3 regions of the Paenibacillus sp. PastF-3 genome follow, and region 2 is predicted to be linked to each of the others. Evidence: predicted binding sites of a transcription regulator. Region 2 holds the regulator's gene; each other region holds the start of a gene.

Region 1 (5,644 bases), on a different contig from region 2:
TCCGTAACATCCAATAAGTCATTAATCTTGTCACCTTCGTTATAACCATTACTATCTAATGTAGTGTGCAGATTCCAACGCTTTTTAACTTCCGTAAATAACTGCTTTACAAATTGTGCCTGCAAAGTTGGTTCTCCGCCGGATACAGTTAACCCACCACCGGATGAACGATAGTAGTTTAAATATGGCTCGATCTCCGAAAGTACTTCTTCTAGAGTCATTTCCTTACCTTCATCTAAAGCCCAAGTATCAGGGTTATGGCAATACTGGCATTTCAGCAAGCACCCTTGCATAAATAAGACAAATCGAATACCAGGCCCATCAACGGTTCCAAAGGTTTCCAAGGAGTGTATGCGACCTTTAATCATAGGATGTCATCCTTTCTCCACGACTGACTAACAGTCCATCTTTCACGAAGAAGAACCCCTGCCCATAAGACTGTGTTCTCCTTAAACGCGACCGTAAAATTTAAAATTTTAATGATTCTTAAACAAGATATTACCGCCCTTGAAACAAGAGCGGTAATTCCTTGCAATTATTTTAGTGCATATCTCAATGAAAGATCTTTATAAATATAAACAACTTACATTGAACCATGGAAAGTACGGTTAATTACGTCCATTTGTTGTTCGCGAGTCAGCTTGATGAAGTTAACTGCATAACCGGATACACGGATAGTCAATTGTGGATAATTCTCTGGGTGATCCATAGCGTCCATCAGCTGTTCACGGTTAAATACGTTAACGTTCAAATGCTGCGCGTTGTTATGGAAGTATCCGTCCATCATGTGTACCAAGTTAGACTTGCAGGATTCATCGTCTTTACCTAGTGCCTTAGGTACGATGGAGAACGTATTGGAGATACCATCTTGGGCATCGGAGTAAGGCAGTTTGGCTACAGAGTTCAGTGAAGCCAGTGCACCTTTCTTGTCGCGTCCGTGCATTGGGTTAGCACCTGGTGCGAATGGTTCGCCTTTTTTACGTCCGTCAGGTGTTGTACCTGTCTTCTTACCGTACACAACATTCGAAGTAATGGTCAATACCGATTGAGTCGGTACAGCATCACGATATGTTTTGTTTTTACGGATCATAGACATGAAGGTTTCAACCAATTCTACTGCGATGTTGTCTACAGCATCGTCATTGTTACCGTAGCAAGGGAATTCGCCTTCCGTTTCGAAGTCAATTGCAATACCTTCTTCGTTACGGATTGGTTTAACCTTCGCGTATTTAATAGCACTCAGCGAGTCAGCTGCAACGGACAGACCAGCGATACCGCAAGCCATCGTACGCAGAATGTCGCGATCATGCAGTGCCATTTCGATACGTTCGTAAGAATATTTGTCATGCATATAGTGAATGATGTTCAAAGTGTTAACATAAGTCTTAGCCAACCACTCCATCATCGGTTTGAAGCGTTTCATTACTTCATCATAATCCAGATATTCAGAAGTGATCGCTGGGAATTCCGGCCCAACTTGTGCTCCGGATTTTTCGTCTTTACCACCATTAATAGCATACAGCAAAGCTTTTGCCAGGTTGGCACGAGCGCCGAAGAACTGCATTTGTTTACCGATACGCATTGGAGATACGCAGCAAGCAATAGCGTAATCTTCACCCCAGTACGGACGCATTAGATCGTCATTTTCATACTGAATTGCACTAGTTTCGATAGAAACCTTAGCACAATATTTTTTGAAGCCTTCAGGCAATTTTTCGGACCACAGAACAGTTAAGTTCGGTTCCGGAGCCGGACCTAAGTTGTACAGGGTGTTCAGGAAACGGAAGCTGTTCTTGGTAACACGAGTGGTTCCATTTTCAGCCATACCACCGATGGATTCAGTTACCCAAGTAGGGTCGCCGGAGAACAGATCGTTATAGTCAGGTGTACGCAAGAATTTCACGATACGCAATTTCATTACGAAATGGTCGACAATTTCTTGTACTTGTTCTTCAGTCAAAGTACCTTCTTCAATATCTCGTTCTGCATAAATGTCTAGGAAGGAGGATACACGTCCCAGGGACATCGCCGCACCATTTTGTTCTTTAACCGCGGCCAGATATCCAAAGTATACCCATTGCGTAGCTTCCTTGAAGTTCGTCGCTGGTTTGGAAATATCCATACCGTGAGCAGCCGCCATTTCTTTCAATTCGCCAAGTGCACGAATTTGCTCGGACAGCTCTTCACGCAAACGAATTACTTCTTCAGTCATGGAATCAACTTCAAGCTCAGTTAGTTGTTGTTTTTTGTCTTTAATCAAGAAATCAATACCGTACAGAGCAATGCGGCGGTAGTCGCCGATAATGCGTCCGCGGCCGTAAGCATCAGGAAGACCTGTGATAACGCCGGATTTACGCACTGCTCTCATGTCTGGTGTATATGCATCAAATACGCCTTGGTTATGCGTTTTGCGAATGTTCGTGAACATGTCAACGATGTTTTGTGGAAGCTCGAAGCCATAAGCCTTCGTAGCATCGACCATCATCTTGATTCCGCCGAATGGCTGGATAGAACGTCTGAAAGGAGCGTCAGTCTGTACGCCTACAATTTGTTCCTTGTCCTTGTCAATGTAGCCTGGAGCATGTGAAGTGATTGTGGAGACAGTATCTAGGGAAACATCCCATACGCCGCCTCTTTCTCTTTCTTCCTTGCTCAGCTGGGAAATAATCTTCCACAGTTCAGTTGTGTTACTAGTAGGACCTACGAGGAACTCTTCGTTACCTTCATAAGGTTTAATGTTACTAGCGATAAAGTTGTTAACGTCAACTTTCTTGGACCATTTACCTTTTGCAAAACTTCTCCAACCGGATTTCACTTCATTTACTTCTTTTTCAATCACCGACATGCTAAATCCCTCCATCTATATTTATTATATTTGTAGAGATCGCGGGCTTGAAGGTTGATCCCGTGTCTCGTGATCCCCAAAAGATGTGATTGTTCCAAATTTCACAATCAACATTTCATATGCGGGACCGTTGTTTATATAAACATTCTAGTTTATTTTCTATAAAAACACTGTGACAAATATCACCTTTCGAGTGATATTTGTCACCTTTATCTAAGTCCACAACTATCCTATTCTCTATTTAACCATTTGTTAATTATCAAATCTTCCGTAGAATGCGTTACGGTATACATCAGCAAGTTCAGATACTAATGGTAGCTTAGGATTGGCAGTTGTACATTGATCTTCAAACGCACGGTCAGCCAAGTAATCTACACGGGATTCGAAGTCCTTAGGGTCAAAGCCCAGTTGTTGGAACGATTCTTCGATACCCAATTTTTTATTCATATCGCGAATCGCATTGATAAGGCTAGTCACACCTTCTTCAGTTGTGCGAGCTGGCAATCCCAGAATACGGGCAATTTCAGCGTAACGCTCATCAGCTACGAAATGCGAATATTTAGGGAACGAAGCGAACTTCGTAGGTTTTTTAGCATTGTAGCGGATAACGTGTGGCATAAGGATCGCGTTAGTACGACCATGAGCGGTGTGGTACTGTCCGCCCCATTTATGCGCCAAACTGTGGTTAATACCCAAGAACGCATTCGCGAAAGCCATACCAGCCAATGTCGAAGCATTGTGCATTTTCTCACGAGCAAGCTTGTCACCTTGGAGTGCGGATCTTTCTAGATATTGGAACACCAATTGAATCGCTTTGATAGCCAAACCATCAGTGTAGTCACTCGCCATAACAGATACATAAGCTTCGATAGCATGTGTCAATACGTCCATCCCTGTATCAGCAACAGCCGTTTTTGGCAAGCTGTAGACGAACTCAGGATCAATGATAGCTACGTCTGGAGTTAATTCGTAGTCAGCCAAAGGATATTTAGTGTGCTGTTCCGTTGTTTTATCGGTAATAACTGCGAAAGATGTGACTTCCGAACCAGTACCCGAAGTAGTTGGAATCGCTACAAACTTAGCTTTGTTACCTAGTTTAGGGAATTTGTATACCCGTTTACGGATATCCATGAATTTTTGTTTCAGACCGTTAAAGTCTGCATCTGGATGTTCATAGAATAACCACATTCCTTTTGCAGCATCCATTGGAGAACCGCCGCCAAGTGCGATGATGCAGTCCGGTTGGAATCTATTCATCATTGCAGTACCTTTTTCAACTGTAGTTGTCGATGGATCTGGTTCAACTTCAGAGAACACTTCGATAGCTACAGGAGTTTGGCGTTGACGCAGGTAATGCTCAACTCTTTCAACATATCCAAGCTTAACCATCATTGGGTCAGTGATAATTGCAACACGTGTAATATCAGGCATTTTGGTCAGGTACTGAGTAGCGCCTTTTTCAAAATAAATCTTGTCAGGTACTTTAAACCATTGCATATTCACGGTACGACGATTCACCCTTTTCACGTTGATCAAATTGATTGCTGTAACGTTTTGCGATACGGAGTTGCGACCATAAGATCCACAGCCCAGTGTCAGTGAAGGGATATTAGTGTTATAGATATCGCCGATAGCGCCATGTGTCGAAGGCGAATTGACGAGAATACGTCCTGTTTGTAGACGGTTAGAGAACTTCATGATCACTTCTTCGTTGTTGGAGTGGATAGCCGAGCTATGACCCATACCGCCAAATTCAACGATTTCAGCTGCGCGTTCGATACCTTGATCAGCATTCTTAACTTTATAGCAAGCAAGAACCGGGCTTAATTTTTCTGCAGATAACGGGTATTTAGTGCCTACGCCTTCGAGTTCTGCTACCAGAATCTTTGTGCCGGCAGGAACTTGAATGCCACACATTTCAGCAATCTTCACTGCCGATTGACCAACGATTGCTGGGTTAACCGCACATTTATCAACGTTCATTGCACCGCTAGTCAGCTTACCAGCTTCTTCTTTATTCACAAAGTAGCAGCCATTAGCGATCATTTTCTTCTTCACTTGGTCGAAGATTGGTTCTTCAATAATAATCGCTTGCTCGGAAGCACAGATCATACCATTATCGAATGTTTTAGAAAGAATGATGTCCGTTACCGCTTGATCAATATCAGCACTCTTTTCAATGAAGGCTGGTACGTTACCAGGGCCTACACCAAGAGCAGGTTTACCACAGCTATAAGCTGCTTTTACCATTGCAGATCCGCCAGTTGCCAGGATAAGAGCAACGTCTGGGTTGTTCATCAAAGCATTTGTCTTGTCCATTGTTGGCATTTCAATCCATTGGATACAGTTCTCAGGTGCGCCAGCTTTCACGGCTGCATCACGAAGAATTTTAGCTGCTGCAGCACTACACTCTTGCGCAGATGGGTGGAAACCGAATATAATAGGGTTCCGTGTCTTAATCGAAATCAACGCTTTAAACATCGTGGTGGATGTTGGGTTGGTTACTGGAGTGATGCCCATAACGATTCCGACGGGTTCAGCAATTTTTTGAAAGTTCTCATATGGATTATCTTCAATAACGCCTACTGTTTTATCATATTTAATTCCGTGCCAGATATATTCTGTCGAGAAGATGTTCTTCGTAATTTTGTCTTCGTATACGCCGCGTCCTGTTTCTTCGACGGCCAATTTTGCGAGGTACATATGTTTGTCGAGTCCAGCCAACGCCATTGCATGAACGATTGTGTTAACTTGCTCTTGATCTAGCGCCATGAACGCCTCATGCGCTTTTTTCGCTTT
Region 2 (5,644 bases):
ATTACCGACGATGATGTAAAGGATGCACCTGAGCTGGATGAGATGATGATGGAGCTTGTTCCACTCTTGGATGATGTTGTGCTTGTAGGGCATAATGTCGCATTCGACTTCCATTTTTTGCAAAATGCTTTAGACCGATGTGGGTATTTACCATTTCAAGGACGGATTTTAGATACGATTGATTTTCTGAAAATCTGCTTTCCTTCCCTCACATCCTATCAACTAGGATCAGTTAGTGCACATTTTGGTGTGACGCATGAGCGTCCGCATCAGGCAGACAGTGATGCACTCGCAACTGCTCTTGTATTGCTGAAATGTCTGGAGGAGCTCTACGATTTGCCTCTGCTGACGATCCAGAGACTCTGTGAGCTGTTTACGGAAGAGGATAGTGATCTTGGTTGGTATTTCGATGGTCTGCTGCGTGAACGGGAAGCGGAGACGCTTCAGCCCGAAGGTGATCTGACTTTTTATCGTCAATTAGCGCTTGCTGTAGGAGACTGGAACGAATTAGCTCCACCTCGAGACGAGCATGCTGAGAATCCGCTACAGAATTTATCTTTTACAGATTATATGGATGAAGTAACGAAACGACTTAAAGAAACTTTGCCGCAGTATGAAAGCCGAGAAGCTCAGGATATTATGATCAAAGAGGTAATGACGGCACTTGCCGAAGACAAACATCTATTGATCGAAGCAGGGACAGGAACCGGCAAATCACTTGGTTATTTGTTGCCTGCCATATACCAAAGCGTTCGCACGAATGAAAAAGTTATGGTCAGCACTCATACTATTAATCTGCAGGATCAATTGCGTGAGCGGGATATTCCTTTATTAACACAGGTAGTTCCATTTCCATTTAAAGCTGCAATTTTTAAGGGCAGAGGGCATTATTTGTGTCTTCGTAAGTTCGAACATAAAATTAATAAAAAAGACTTTGTCAGTCCGAGGGAAGATGCGCTTACTGCGGCTCAGATGATCGTTTGGCTGACGCAAAGCGAATCAGGAGATGACGAAGAGCTCAACTTAAGCGGTCGTGGAGGAGATTTCTGGGAGACGGTGGCTAGCGATACCGATTCTTGTCTGGGGCGCTCCTGTCCTTGGTTCCGTAAGTGTTATTACCATCGGGCAAAGCATGAAGCTGGTATTGCAGACGTAGTCATTACGAACCACTCTAAGCTTTTCGCAGATGTTAAGGCTGGGCACCAGCTACTTCCGGCTTATGAACATCTTGTAATTGATGAGGCCCATCATCTGGAGGACGTGGCTGGCAAGCATTTAGGCATGCATATGAAGCATTTCACGGTGGCACATACACTATCGCGTCTTTATAAGGATAGTCGAAATGGCCAACTTCCTACGCTTCGCCAAATGCTTCAGTCATCAGGCAGTGAGGAAGCTTCTGAATGGAGCGGAGTGATCGATAGAATCTATCCGGACCTGCTTACCATAAAAGAAACCTGGGATCTGCTTAGTGATAAACTATTCAGCCTCTTGCCGGAACGCAGCGATGCAGCAGCGGGAGAAGCTGGCCAGTTAGTCATGCGGCTACTTCCTACCCGTAAACCGAAAGATTGGGATGAATTGGTTGCTTTAGAGAATACTATGAATCTGACATTAAGCGAAATTATCCGTAAAGGTGATAAAATGCTTAATGAAATGCGAGATCAAGAAGGTCAATCTTCCTCAGATAGTCTAGTTACCGATATTAGCGGCTTATTTAAGGATTTAGCTTCAATACGTGAGCAAGTACGGTTTTTTATGGGATTAAACGATGAGAATGTAGTATATTGGCTGGAGGCGAATGGAAATTATCGCAGTAAATCGCTACAGCTGTATGCCGTTCCTGTTGATGTCAGTACTCAGCTTAAGGAGCTGTTTTTCGACAAAAAGAAAAGTATCGTGCTAACTTCGGCGACACTCTCTGTTGATAAATCGTTCCAGTTTATGATTGATAATCTCGGACTTAATGAAGCTGCGGAAGAGGGGCGTCTGATGACATCACTCCTGCCTTCTCCTTTTAAGTATCGGGAGCAGGCGCTGTTAGTTATTCCACGGGATTTCCCTAGTGTGAAGGGCAGTGTGGGCGATGCCCGATTTGTTGATACACTCGTACAATCACTAGCAGAAGCAGCGACTACAACACGCGGGCGGATGCTTGTCCTGTTTACTTCTTACAAGATGTTACGCCAGGTTTACGATCCTTTGAAAGAGGCTCTAGCCTCACAAGAGATCACGGTGCTGGGTCAAGGCGTGGAGGGGGGCAGCCGTAGCAAGCTGATCCGCCGTTTTCAGGACAGTGCAGCCTCTGTACTGTTAGGAACAAGCAGCTTTTGGGAGGGTGTTGATATTCCGGGTGAAGCATTAACATGCTTGGCCATCGTGAGGCTCCCGTTTCAACCGCCAAACCACCCCCTAGCGGAAGCGAAGTCTGAGTTATTACAAGCCCAGAAAAAGAATCCGTTCATGAAGTTGTCTGTTCCTCAGGCGGTTATTCGCTTTAAGCAAGGATTTGGAAGGCTGGTGCGGACAGCGCAAGATCGGGGTATTGTTATTGTGTATGACACCAGGGTGATCGAATCTCACTATGGGAAATATTTCCTCTATTCGTTGCCTGGCCCAAAAATGGAGCATATGCTTACGGATCAAATGGTTCCTCGTATAGCGGAGTGGTTGGAAGACGGAGGCGTTTCTTAAAAAGAACGTCATCGATCATATTAATCACTCTACAATGAAGGGCGGTATAAGAATACCGCTCTTCATTGAGACGAGGTACACGAATTAGTATAAGGTTAGTAAAGAATATTACTTACATTAGGAGGTAAATTATGAAATCGGAAAAAATATCAGAAGCCGTTGTTCGCAGACTTCCTGTGTACTTACGTTTCCTAAATGATCTTCAGAAACGTGAAATATTAACCGTTTCCTCTCAAGAGCTAGGACAGAAACTTGATTTGAATCCCGCTCAAATTCGCAAAGATTTAGCTTATTTTGGAGATTTCGGCAGAAAAGGTATCGGGTATGACGTAACTTATCTTATTGAGAAAATCCGTCATATTCTGAAGCTGGATCAACAACTGAATGTGGCTTTAGTGGGTGCCGGTAACCTTGGACATGCATTATCTAATTATAATGCTTATTTGAAAGATACTATGAAGATTACCGCTATATTTGATTCCTATGCGCCTAAGGTAGGGCGGAAAATCAACTCACTTACCGTTCAACCGATGGAGGAGCTTGGTCAGACGGTTCGTGAGCAAGGTATTCGAATTGGGATAATTACAGTACCTGATTCAGAAGCGCAGAATGTAGCGGATATTCTCATTGAGTCTGGCATTGAGGCGATTTTAAATTTTGCACCAGTGATTCTAAAAACACCATCGAATATCCGGGTTCATGCTGCTGATTTTACAACAGATTTGCAAAGCCTTGCTTATTATTTGAAGGATGGAAAGGAAGAAAGCAGAAATGAAGAGCAATAAAACGATTATCAAGGGCGGGCGTTTTCTTACTCCGGGAACGGATGAGCCGGTTCTTAGTGGATATATGACTATTGAAGATGATTTGATCACTTACATAGGAAAAGAAGAGCCTTTAATAGAAGACGATGTGCAAGTTGTTGATGGCAGTCGTCTGTTGTTTATGCCAGGTCTGGTAAACACGCATGGCCATGCCGCAATGTCATTGCTTCGTGGTTATGGAGATGACTTAGCGCTTCAGGTGTGGCTTCAGGAGAAGATGTGGCCGATGGAAGAGAAGTTCACCGGAGAAGATGTATACTGGGGAACCTCCTTGTCTGTACTTGAAATGCTGAAAGGTGGCACTACAACCTTCCTGGATATGTATGATCATATGGACCGAGTAGCGGAGGTCGTCGAATTATCAGGTATTCGTTCCGTATTAATGAGAGGCGTAATCGGTCTATGTCCAGAAGAAGTACAAAATCAGAAGCTTGCGGAAGCGGTTTCTTTTGCGCGTAACTGGCATGGTAAGGCTGAAGGTAGAATTACGACAATGATCTCGCCACATGCCCCATATACATGCCCACCAGACTTCTTTGTTAAGTTTGTGCAGGCGGCTCATGATTTGAATTTACCGATGCATACCCATATGTCCGAAACGAAACGCGAAGTGGAGCAGAATGTGGTGGATTACGGACTGCGACCAGTAGCGCATTTAGAGAAGCTTGGAATGTTCACACGTCCGTCTATAATCGCTCATGGTATTCATTTGAATGATGAAGAGATCGAGATACTGGCTCGTCATGATGTAGGTGTATCCCATAACCCTGGAAGCAATCTTAAGCTGGCTAGTGGAGTTGCTCGAGTTACGGATCTTCTAAAGGCCGGAGTGAAGGTGTCACTGGGTACAGATGGAGCGGCAAGTAATAATAATTTGGATATGTTTGAAGAAATGCGTCTTGCAGCACTCATCCATAAAGGTGTAAGTGGTGATCCTACGGCTGTTCCGGCTCCGGAAGCTCTACGTATGGCTACGGAGTATGGCGCGAAGTCTATCTTTTTAAATGATGTGGGTAGACTCGCTGTAGGTATGAAAGCTGACTTTATTGCTATTGATATAGACCAGCCGCATTTGCTCCCACACACAGATCTGTTGTCTCACGCTGTTTATTCTGCCAGTGCCAAGGATGTTGAGCATGTATGGGTGAATGGTAAACAGGTTGTTAAACATGGACAATGTGTAACGCTAGATGAGGAAGCCATCCGTCGTAAGGCGCAAGAAGCCTTTGATGGACTGCTTAAACGATAGTCTAAGATCATAACAAATAACTGAAAGGCTGTGACTTTCTGCAATTGCAAAGTTACAGCCTTTTGTGTTTCTGATCATTAGATCATTGAAAGAGATATGAAACTTTGGATAAACACACGGGTGTGTTATATAATCAAAAAAGATATATTACTAGAAAGGGAGCTGTACCTTGAAGAAAAGGAAAAAATGGATCCTCCTGGGGTCAGTTCTGATTCTGCTCCTTCTGTTCGGACTCATCCAGTTCTATGCTTATATTATGAAAGATCAATGGAACGAGCGAGATATCGCTAAGGATGTCGCCAAAACCAGCGCGGGTCTAACAGAGGTAACTAAAGCACAGAAATCCGTGTGGGATGAAAATGCAGTCTACTGGGTCTTAACAGGGAAGAATGAATCCGGGACCGAGTTGATGGTTTGGGTACGCTTTACTGTAGATGGGAAGTTTGCCGAAGGCGCCGACGCAGTATTCGCCGAGGAACTAAGTAAAGGGACCTCTGAAGAAAAAATGCGTAGTCTTATAAAAGCCGATCTCCCGGATATTAGCATTGAACGGTTGTTACCGGGGGTGTATAACGGAGAGTATGCTTGGCAGCTTTTTTATAAACAAAGCGGTCGGTATTATTATCAATTTTATCGGTTCTCAGATGGGGCTCGAATGGGTGAAGGATACAGTTTACCTAGCCGCTAAGTTAAACAAAATTACTTTAGGAGAAACAAGCGGACTATTTATGGTTCGCTTGTTTTTATATAACATATTAGATTGATACACTAAAAGTATACGTAATGTGATATACTATAAGAGTAGTTTTTATATATTGTCGTCAAAACCGCATACGAAAATAGGCCTGTTAATTAGAGATAAAGGCCTGTTTTTGTC
Region 3 (5,644 bases), on a different contig from region 2:
GAGGATGCGACTAATCTGCTGACCAAATACAAGCGGAATGCTGTTCGATTGGAGGTTCTTCCTTTTCTGGAAAGGTATAGCAGCAGAGTGAGGCAGTCACTTGTGCAGCTTGCGGAAATTGCAGGAGCTGAGGATGAATATATGGAGGCATCTGCGGTAAAATGCTTTGAGGAGCTGGTTTCGGAAGGGGAAGGGAAATATACCTTTAACAGAGCTTCATTTGCGGCCACACCCTCCGCTTTACAACGGCGTTTGATTAAACTAATATTAAATTATCTGTCGGCGGATCTATCTGCCCTTGATTTCTCCAAGATTGAATCTGTACGTCGGGGAACGCTGCAGAGCTATCCCACCACCTGGAGTTTGGATTTAGGTGGAGGCCTGACTTGTGTGCGGCAATACGATATCATCTTGTTCTCGTCCAAGCCCGCGCAGCAACAGGCAAGCTATACATATCGTCTGTTTTTACCGGACTCCGAGCTTAAGCTGGAGGAAATAGGTAAGGTGATGTCGATGGCGGTGCTGGAGAGAGAAAACTTTTTTGTACAGGGGGAGGATTATGGGAAGATGTCGGCTTGGTTTGACCGTGATGAACTGGTCTTTCCACTAACGATTCGTTCCCGATTGCCTGGAGATACCATAAGAGTCATGGGATTAAACGGAAGCAAAAAGGTAAAAGATATTTATATTGATGATAAAATACCTGCTGCTGAACGCTCAATGATCCCACTCGTTTGTGATGGTTTGGGCAATATCGTCTGGATTCCGGGCGTAAGACGCTCGATGCATGCCGCAGTAGGGCGGCAAACGACCTCGGTACTTCTATTGTCTCTAGCAGAGCTGGATGACCGTGAAGAAACGTAATGGTCGATGTAAGTCTTTCATAGTATAACTTAGGAGGTTTCGCAAGTTGCAAAATGATATTCAAGAAGTCTTGATCACCGAAGAGGAACTTCAGCAGAAAATTAAGGAGCTCGGCCAAAAACTGAGCGAAGAATACGCAGGACGTACCCCTTTAGTCATTTGTGTACTAAAAGGCGCGTTTATATTTATGGCAGATCTGGTTAAAGCCATTACAGTACCTGTTGAGATGGATTTCATGGCAGTTTCTAGCTATGGAGCTTCCACCAAGTCCTCTGGTGTTGTCAAAATTATTAAGGATTTAGATGTATCGGTAGAAGGCCGTGATATCTTGATCGTTGAAGATATTATTGACAGTGGCCTTACGCTCAGCTATTTGATTGAGCTGCTCCGCAACCGCAATGCTGCTTCTATCAATGTGGTTACCTTGTTTGATAAGCCCTCAGGTCGTACGGTTAATCTGGAAGCCAGCTATACAGGCTTCGTGTTGCCAGACGAATTTGTAGTAGGCTACGGATTGGATTATGCCGAGCGGTATCGGAACCTCCCATATGTTGGAGTACTGAAGCCTGAGATTTATTCCAATTGAACTATTGATTGCCTTGATCTACGGATCGGGCACCCTTGGCTTCCTTTATTTGAGGTGTCCCAAGAGGCTATGGTACAATAACTTGAGTGTTGCGAGAGGAGGTAGGGGATGAATCGGTTCATCCGGAATTCTGGTTTTTATTTGATTTTATTTTTAGTCGTGGTGGGTATTGTCCAGTTTGTGAGCAATGGAAATGAAGCCGCCGATTTCCCTAGATACGACGAGTTACGGCAGGAGATCAAGAACAACAATGTGAAGGATTTGACGGTTCAGTTTGAGGGTAATGCCTTTTTAGTTACAGGCGAATATAGAGAGTTGCCTGCCGATACTAAATCGAAGAGCTTCTCCACATATATTCCTCCTACAGATGCTGCTATTGATGAACTGATTCAAGCCAGTGATGTTAATGGGATTGAATTAACTCAGAAGAAAATGGAAGGTACCAGCATTTGGCTGACATTCCTTTCTTCTATTATCCCGCTAGTCATTATGTTCATCTTGTTCTTCTTCCTGTTTAACCAGGCGCAAGGTGGCGGCGGTAAAGTCATGAATTTCGGCAAGAGCAAGGCTCGGTTATATAATGAAGAGAAGAAGAAAATTAGCTTTGAGGATGTTGCAGGGGCGGACGAAGAGAAGCAAGAGCTTGTCGAAGTTGTTGAGTTCCTGAAAGATCCACGCAAATTTGCAGCTGTCGGTGCACGTATTCCTAAGGGTGTATTGCTTGTGGGTCCTCCGGGAACAGGTAAAACATTGCTTGCACGTGCAGTAGCAGGTGAAGCTGGCGTTCCTTTCTTCAGTATTTCCGGTTCTGACTTCGTGGAAATGTTCGTGGGTGTCGGTGCTTCTCGGGTACGTGATTTGTTCGAGAATGCCAAGAAGAATGCTCCATGTATTATCTTCATTGATGAAATTGATGCTGTGGGTCGTCAACGTGGCGCCGGACTTGGTGGCGGACATGACGAACGCGAACAGACACTTAACCAATTGCTGGTTGAGATGGATGGATTCGGTGGTAACGAAGGCATTATTATTGTTGCGGCAACTAACCGCGCTGATATACTTGATCCTGCATTGCTACGTCCAGGACGTTTTGACCGTCAAATTACGGTTGACCGCCCTGACGTAAAAGGCCGTGAAGCTGTACTTAAGGTTCACGCTCGTAACAAGCCTCTTACGAAAGATGTAAGACTGGATGTTGTTGCAAAACGTACAACTGGATTCACTGGTGCGGATCTGGAGAACCTGCTAAATGAGGCGGCGTTGCTAGCTGCGCGTCGTAACCGTAAGGATATTTCCATGATTGAAGTCGATGAAGCCATCGACCGTGTTATCGTAGGTACTGAGAAACGCAGTCGTGTTATCAGTGACCGCGAGAAACGTATTGTGGCTTATCATGAAGCAGGTCATACTATAGCTGGTTACTTCCTAGAGCATGCCGATATGGTGCATAAAGTTACTATTATCCCACGCGGACGTGCAGGCGGATATGTTATCATGCTTCCGAAGGAAGATCGGATGATCGTTACGAAGCAGGAGCTTTTGGATAAGGTTACTGGATTACTTGGTGGACGTGTTGCCGAAGAATTGTTTATTGGCGAGATCGGTACGGGTGCATACAGTGACTTCCAACAGGCTACGCGCATCGTGCGTGCTATGATTATGGAGTACGGTATGAGCGATAAGCTTGGACCTATGCAGTTCGGATCTTCTCAAGGTCAAGTATTCTTGGGTCGTGATATTGGGCATGAGCAGAATTATAGTGATTCCATTGCTTATGAGATTGATCAAGAAATGCAGAACTTTATTACTTCGAGCTACGAGCGTTGTAAAGAGCTGTTGCTCAAACACTCTAAAGAAATGCACTTGATTGCCAATACCTTACTTGAGAAGGAAACACTTGAGCTTGATCAGATCAAAGAACTGATTGAACAAGGCTTCCTTTCCGAAGATGGTAAAGCTAAGGATGGTGAAGGTGTTGCACTTGAAGTTGGTGAACCAGTCATTGATAATATCGGTGATGTGAAAGTTCGCATTCAAGGCAAACCTGAGGATGCACAGTCCACAATCCCTGATCTATCGAAGGATATCCCGAATAACCCTGATTCTGAGGGTAATGATGATTCCGACGATAACAACAAAGGTGGCGGCACTAGCCTTACCTAAATGGTCTCACGATTCATATGATGTAAATTTATCCGGAGAACGTAACTGTTCTCCGGATTTTTTATTTTAATTTTTAAGGGATTTTGAGCCTTAAAGCCTGTCCAGTTACATTGACAGAGACTGGAACGTTGTGTACATTAGTGATTAATATTACTTACTATTCATATCAGTATGTTCATTTTTTCACCATGATGGCTCATGCCATTTGATAACATCGCGCCGGCTTAAAGCCGCGAAGATTTAAGGGGGAGAACAATCGGTGGAAGCTCTGGCACTTGAGCGCAAGCAGGAACAGAATCGAGAACTTCGGATACGTCTTGAACAGCTTAAAAAGGAAAGAAACGCAATTATTTTAGCTCATTATTATCAACGTGATGAAATTCAGGAGGTTGCCGATTTCCGGGGCGACTCTTTCTTACTCGCTCAGAAGGCTGCGGAGACAGATGCAGAGGTTATTGTATTCTGCGGTGTTCATTTCATGGGGGAGAGTGCTAAAATTCTGGCCCCAAATAAAACCGTCCTTATTCCTGATGAACGTGCAGGTTGTCCAATGGCTGATATGGTCAATGTAGACGGTTTGCGTAAGCTGAAAGCACAGCATCCAAATGCTAAAGTGGTTACTTATATCAACTCGTCTGCAGAGATTAAAGCGGAGACTGATATCTGTTGTACCTCTGCAAATGCCGTGAAAGTAATCGAATCCCTCGATGCTGAAGAAATTATCTGGGTACCCGATAAGAATCTTGGCCAATATGTACAAGATCAGACCGGTAAAAAACTGATTATCTGGGAAGGCTACTGCAACACTCACGACATGTTGACCGTTAAAGATGTAGTAGAAATGAGAGCGAAATACCCAGAAGCAGAATTTGTAGTTCATCCAGAATGTCGTCCGGAAGTAGTAGCCATGGGTGATTATGTGGGTAGTACTACATCCATTCTCGAATATTGCCGGAAATCAGACCGCAAGCAGTTTATTGTTGGGACTGAAGACGGTACAGGATATCAGCTTCGTAAAGATAGTCCGGATAAAGAATTCCATTTTGCTACAAAATTTCTTGTTTGTCCTAATATGAAAGTTAACAATCTAAAAAAACTGGTGAAATGCCTGGAGACGATGAAGCCACAAATCTATGTACCGCCTGCTGTCGCCGACAAAGCCAGAACTTCCCTAGAGCGCATGCTACAAGTCCGGTAGTATGCGCTACTCTTTCGTTGAAACAGGTGAAACGCGGTCATGATTCCACAATATTTGGTTGATTTTGATCTTCGGGATATTCCTAAAGTAAAAACAGATTGTATTGTTATCGGTTCAGGGATTGCCGGATTGTTCACGGCTATTAAAGCTAGTGAAGATCGGCGTGTCATTATGATCACAAAGAAATCAGTAATGGAGAGTAATACTCGCTATGCACAGGGGGGGATCGCAGCTGTAATAGCTGAGGACGATTCCCCTGCTTATCACCGGCAGGATACATTAATGGCTGGAGCAGGTCTTTGCTCATCCACAGCTGTCGATGCACTTGTTAATGAAGGACCAGATAGAGTTCATGAGCTAATTCGTTTAGGTACTCTTTTTGATAAGGAAGATGGGGTACTGGCTTTGACGCAGGAAGGAGCGCATAGCCACCGTCGTATTTTGCATGCTAATGGAGATGCTACAGGTTACGAGATTGTTCGTGCTTTGGCTGAACAGGTAGCTGAACATGAGAACATTGAGGTGTGGGATGATCACTATGTCATTGATCTCATCACTGAAGGTGGAGAATGTGTAGGCGCATTGTTGCAGCGTCCCGGCGGCGGACGGTTATTCCTGCAAGGGGATGCGACTATTTTGTGCTCTGGTGGTGCAGGACAATTATTTAGATACACTACTAACCCTGAAGTAGCTACAGGCGACGGGGTAGCCATTGCTTACCGTGCCGGCGCTCATATACGAGATATGGAATTTATTCAATTTCATCCTACAGCATTAAGTTATCCTGGAGCTCCTAGATTCTTAATCTCCGAAGCAGTTCGAGGGGAAGGAGC

The links. The regulator Rex, encoded in region 2, represses fermentation and respiration genes when NADH is low (regulators of the CRP and FNR family bind a similar motif). The targets are predictions, from matches to a motif close to TTGTGAAATATTTCACAA.
Region 1: a site for Rex is predicted at 2,935-2,952, ahead of pflB (formate C-acetyltransferase). Genes of this name have one in related genera too.
Region 3: a site for Rex is predicted at 3,785-3,802, ahead of nadA (quinolinate synthase NadA). Genes of this name have one in related genera too.

What each region holds. Positions count from the first base shown of each region.
Region 1 is NZ_JARXWM010000003.1:140,000-145,643, forward strand. It holds gene pflA (pyruvate formate-lyase-activating protein) at 1-368, opposite strand, end outside; gene pflB (formate C-acetyltransferase) at 584-2,845, opposite strand; gene adhE (bifunctional acetaldehyde-CoA/alcohol dehydrogenase) at 3,098-5,644, opposite strand, start outside.
Region 2 is NZ_JARXWM010000002.1:592,870-598,513, reverse strand. It holds gene dinG (ATP-dependent DNA helicase DinG) at 1-2,694, shown strand, start outside; gene M2444_RS06695 (redox-sensing transcriptional repressor Rex) at 2,826-3,479, shown strand; gene M2444_RS06690 (amidohydrolase) at 3,466-4,767, shown strand; gene M2444_RS06685 (cell wall elongation regulator TseB-like domain-containing protein) at 4,937-5,455, shown strand.
Region 3 is NZ_JARXWM010000030.1:41,646-47,289, forward strand. It holds gene tilS (tRNA lysidine(34) synthetase TilS) at 1-864, shown strand, start outside; gene hpt (hypoxanthine phosphoribosyltransferase) at 911-1,450, shown strand; gene ftsH (ATP-dependent zinc metalloprotease FtsH) at 1,559-3,613, shown strand; gene nadA (quinolinate synthase NadA) at 3,873-4,811, shown strand; gene nadB (L-aspartate oxidase) at 4,851-5,644, shown strand, end outside.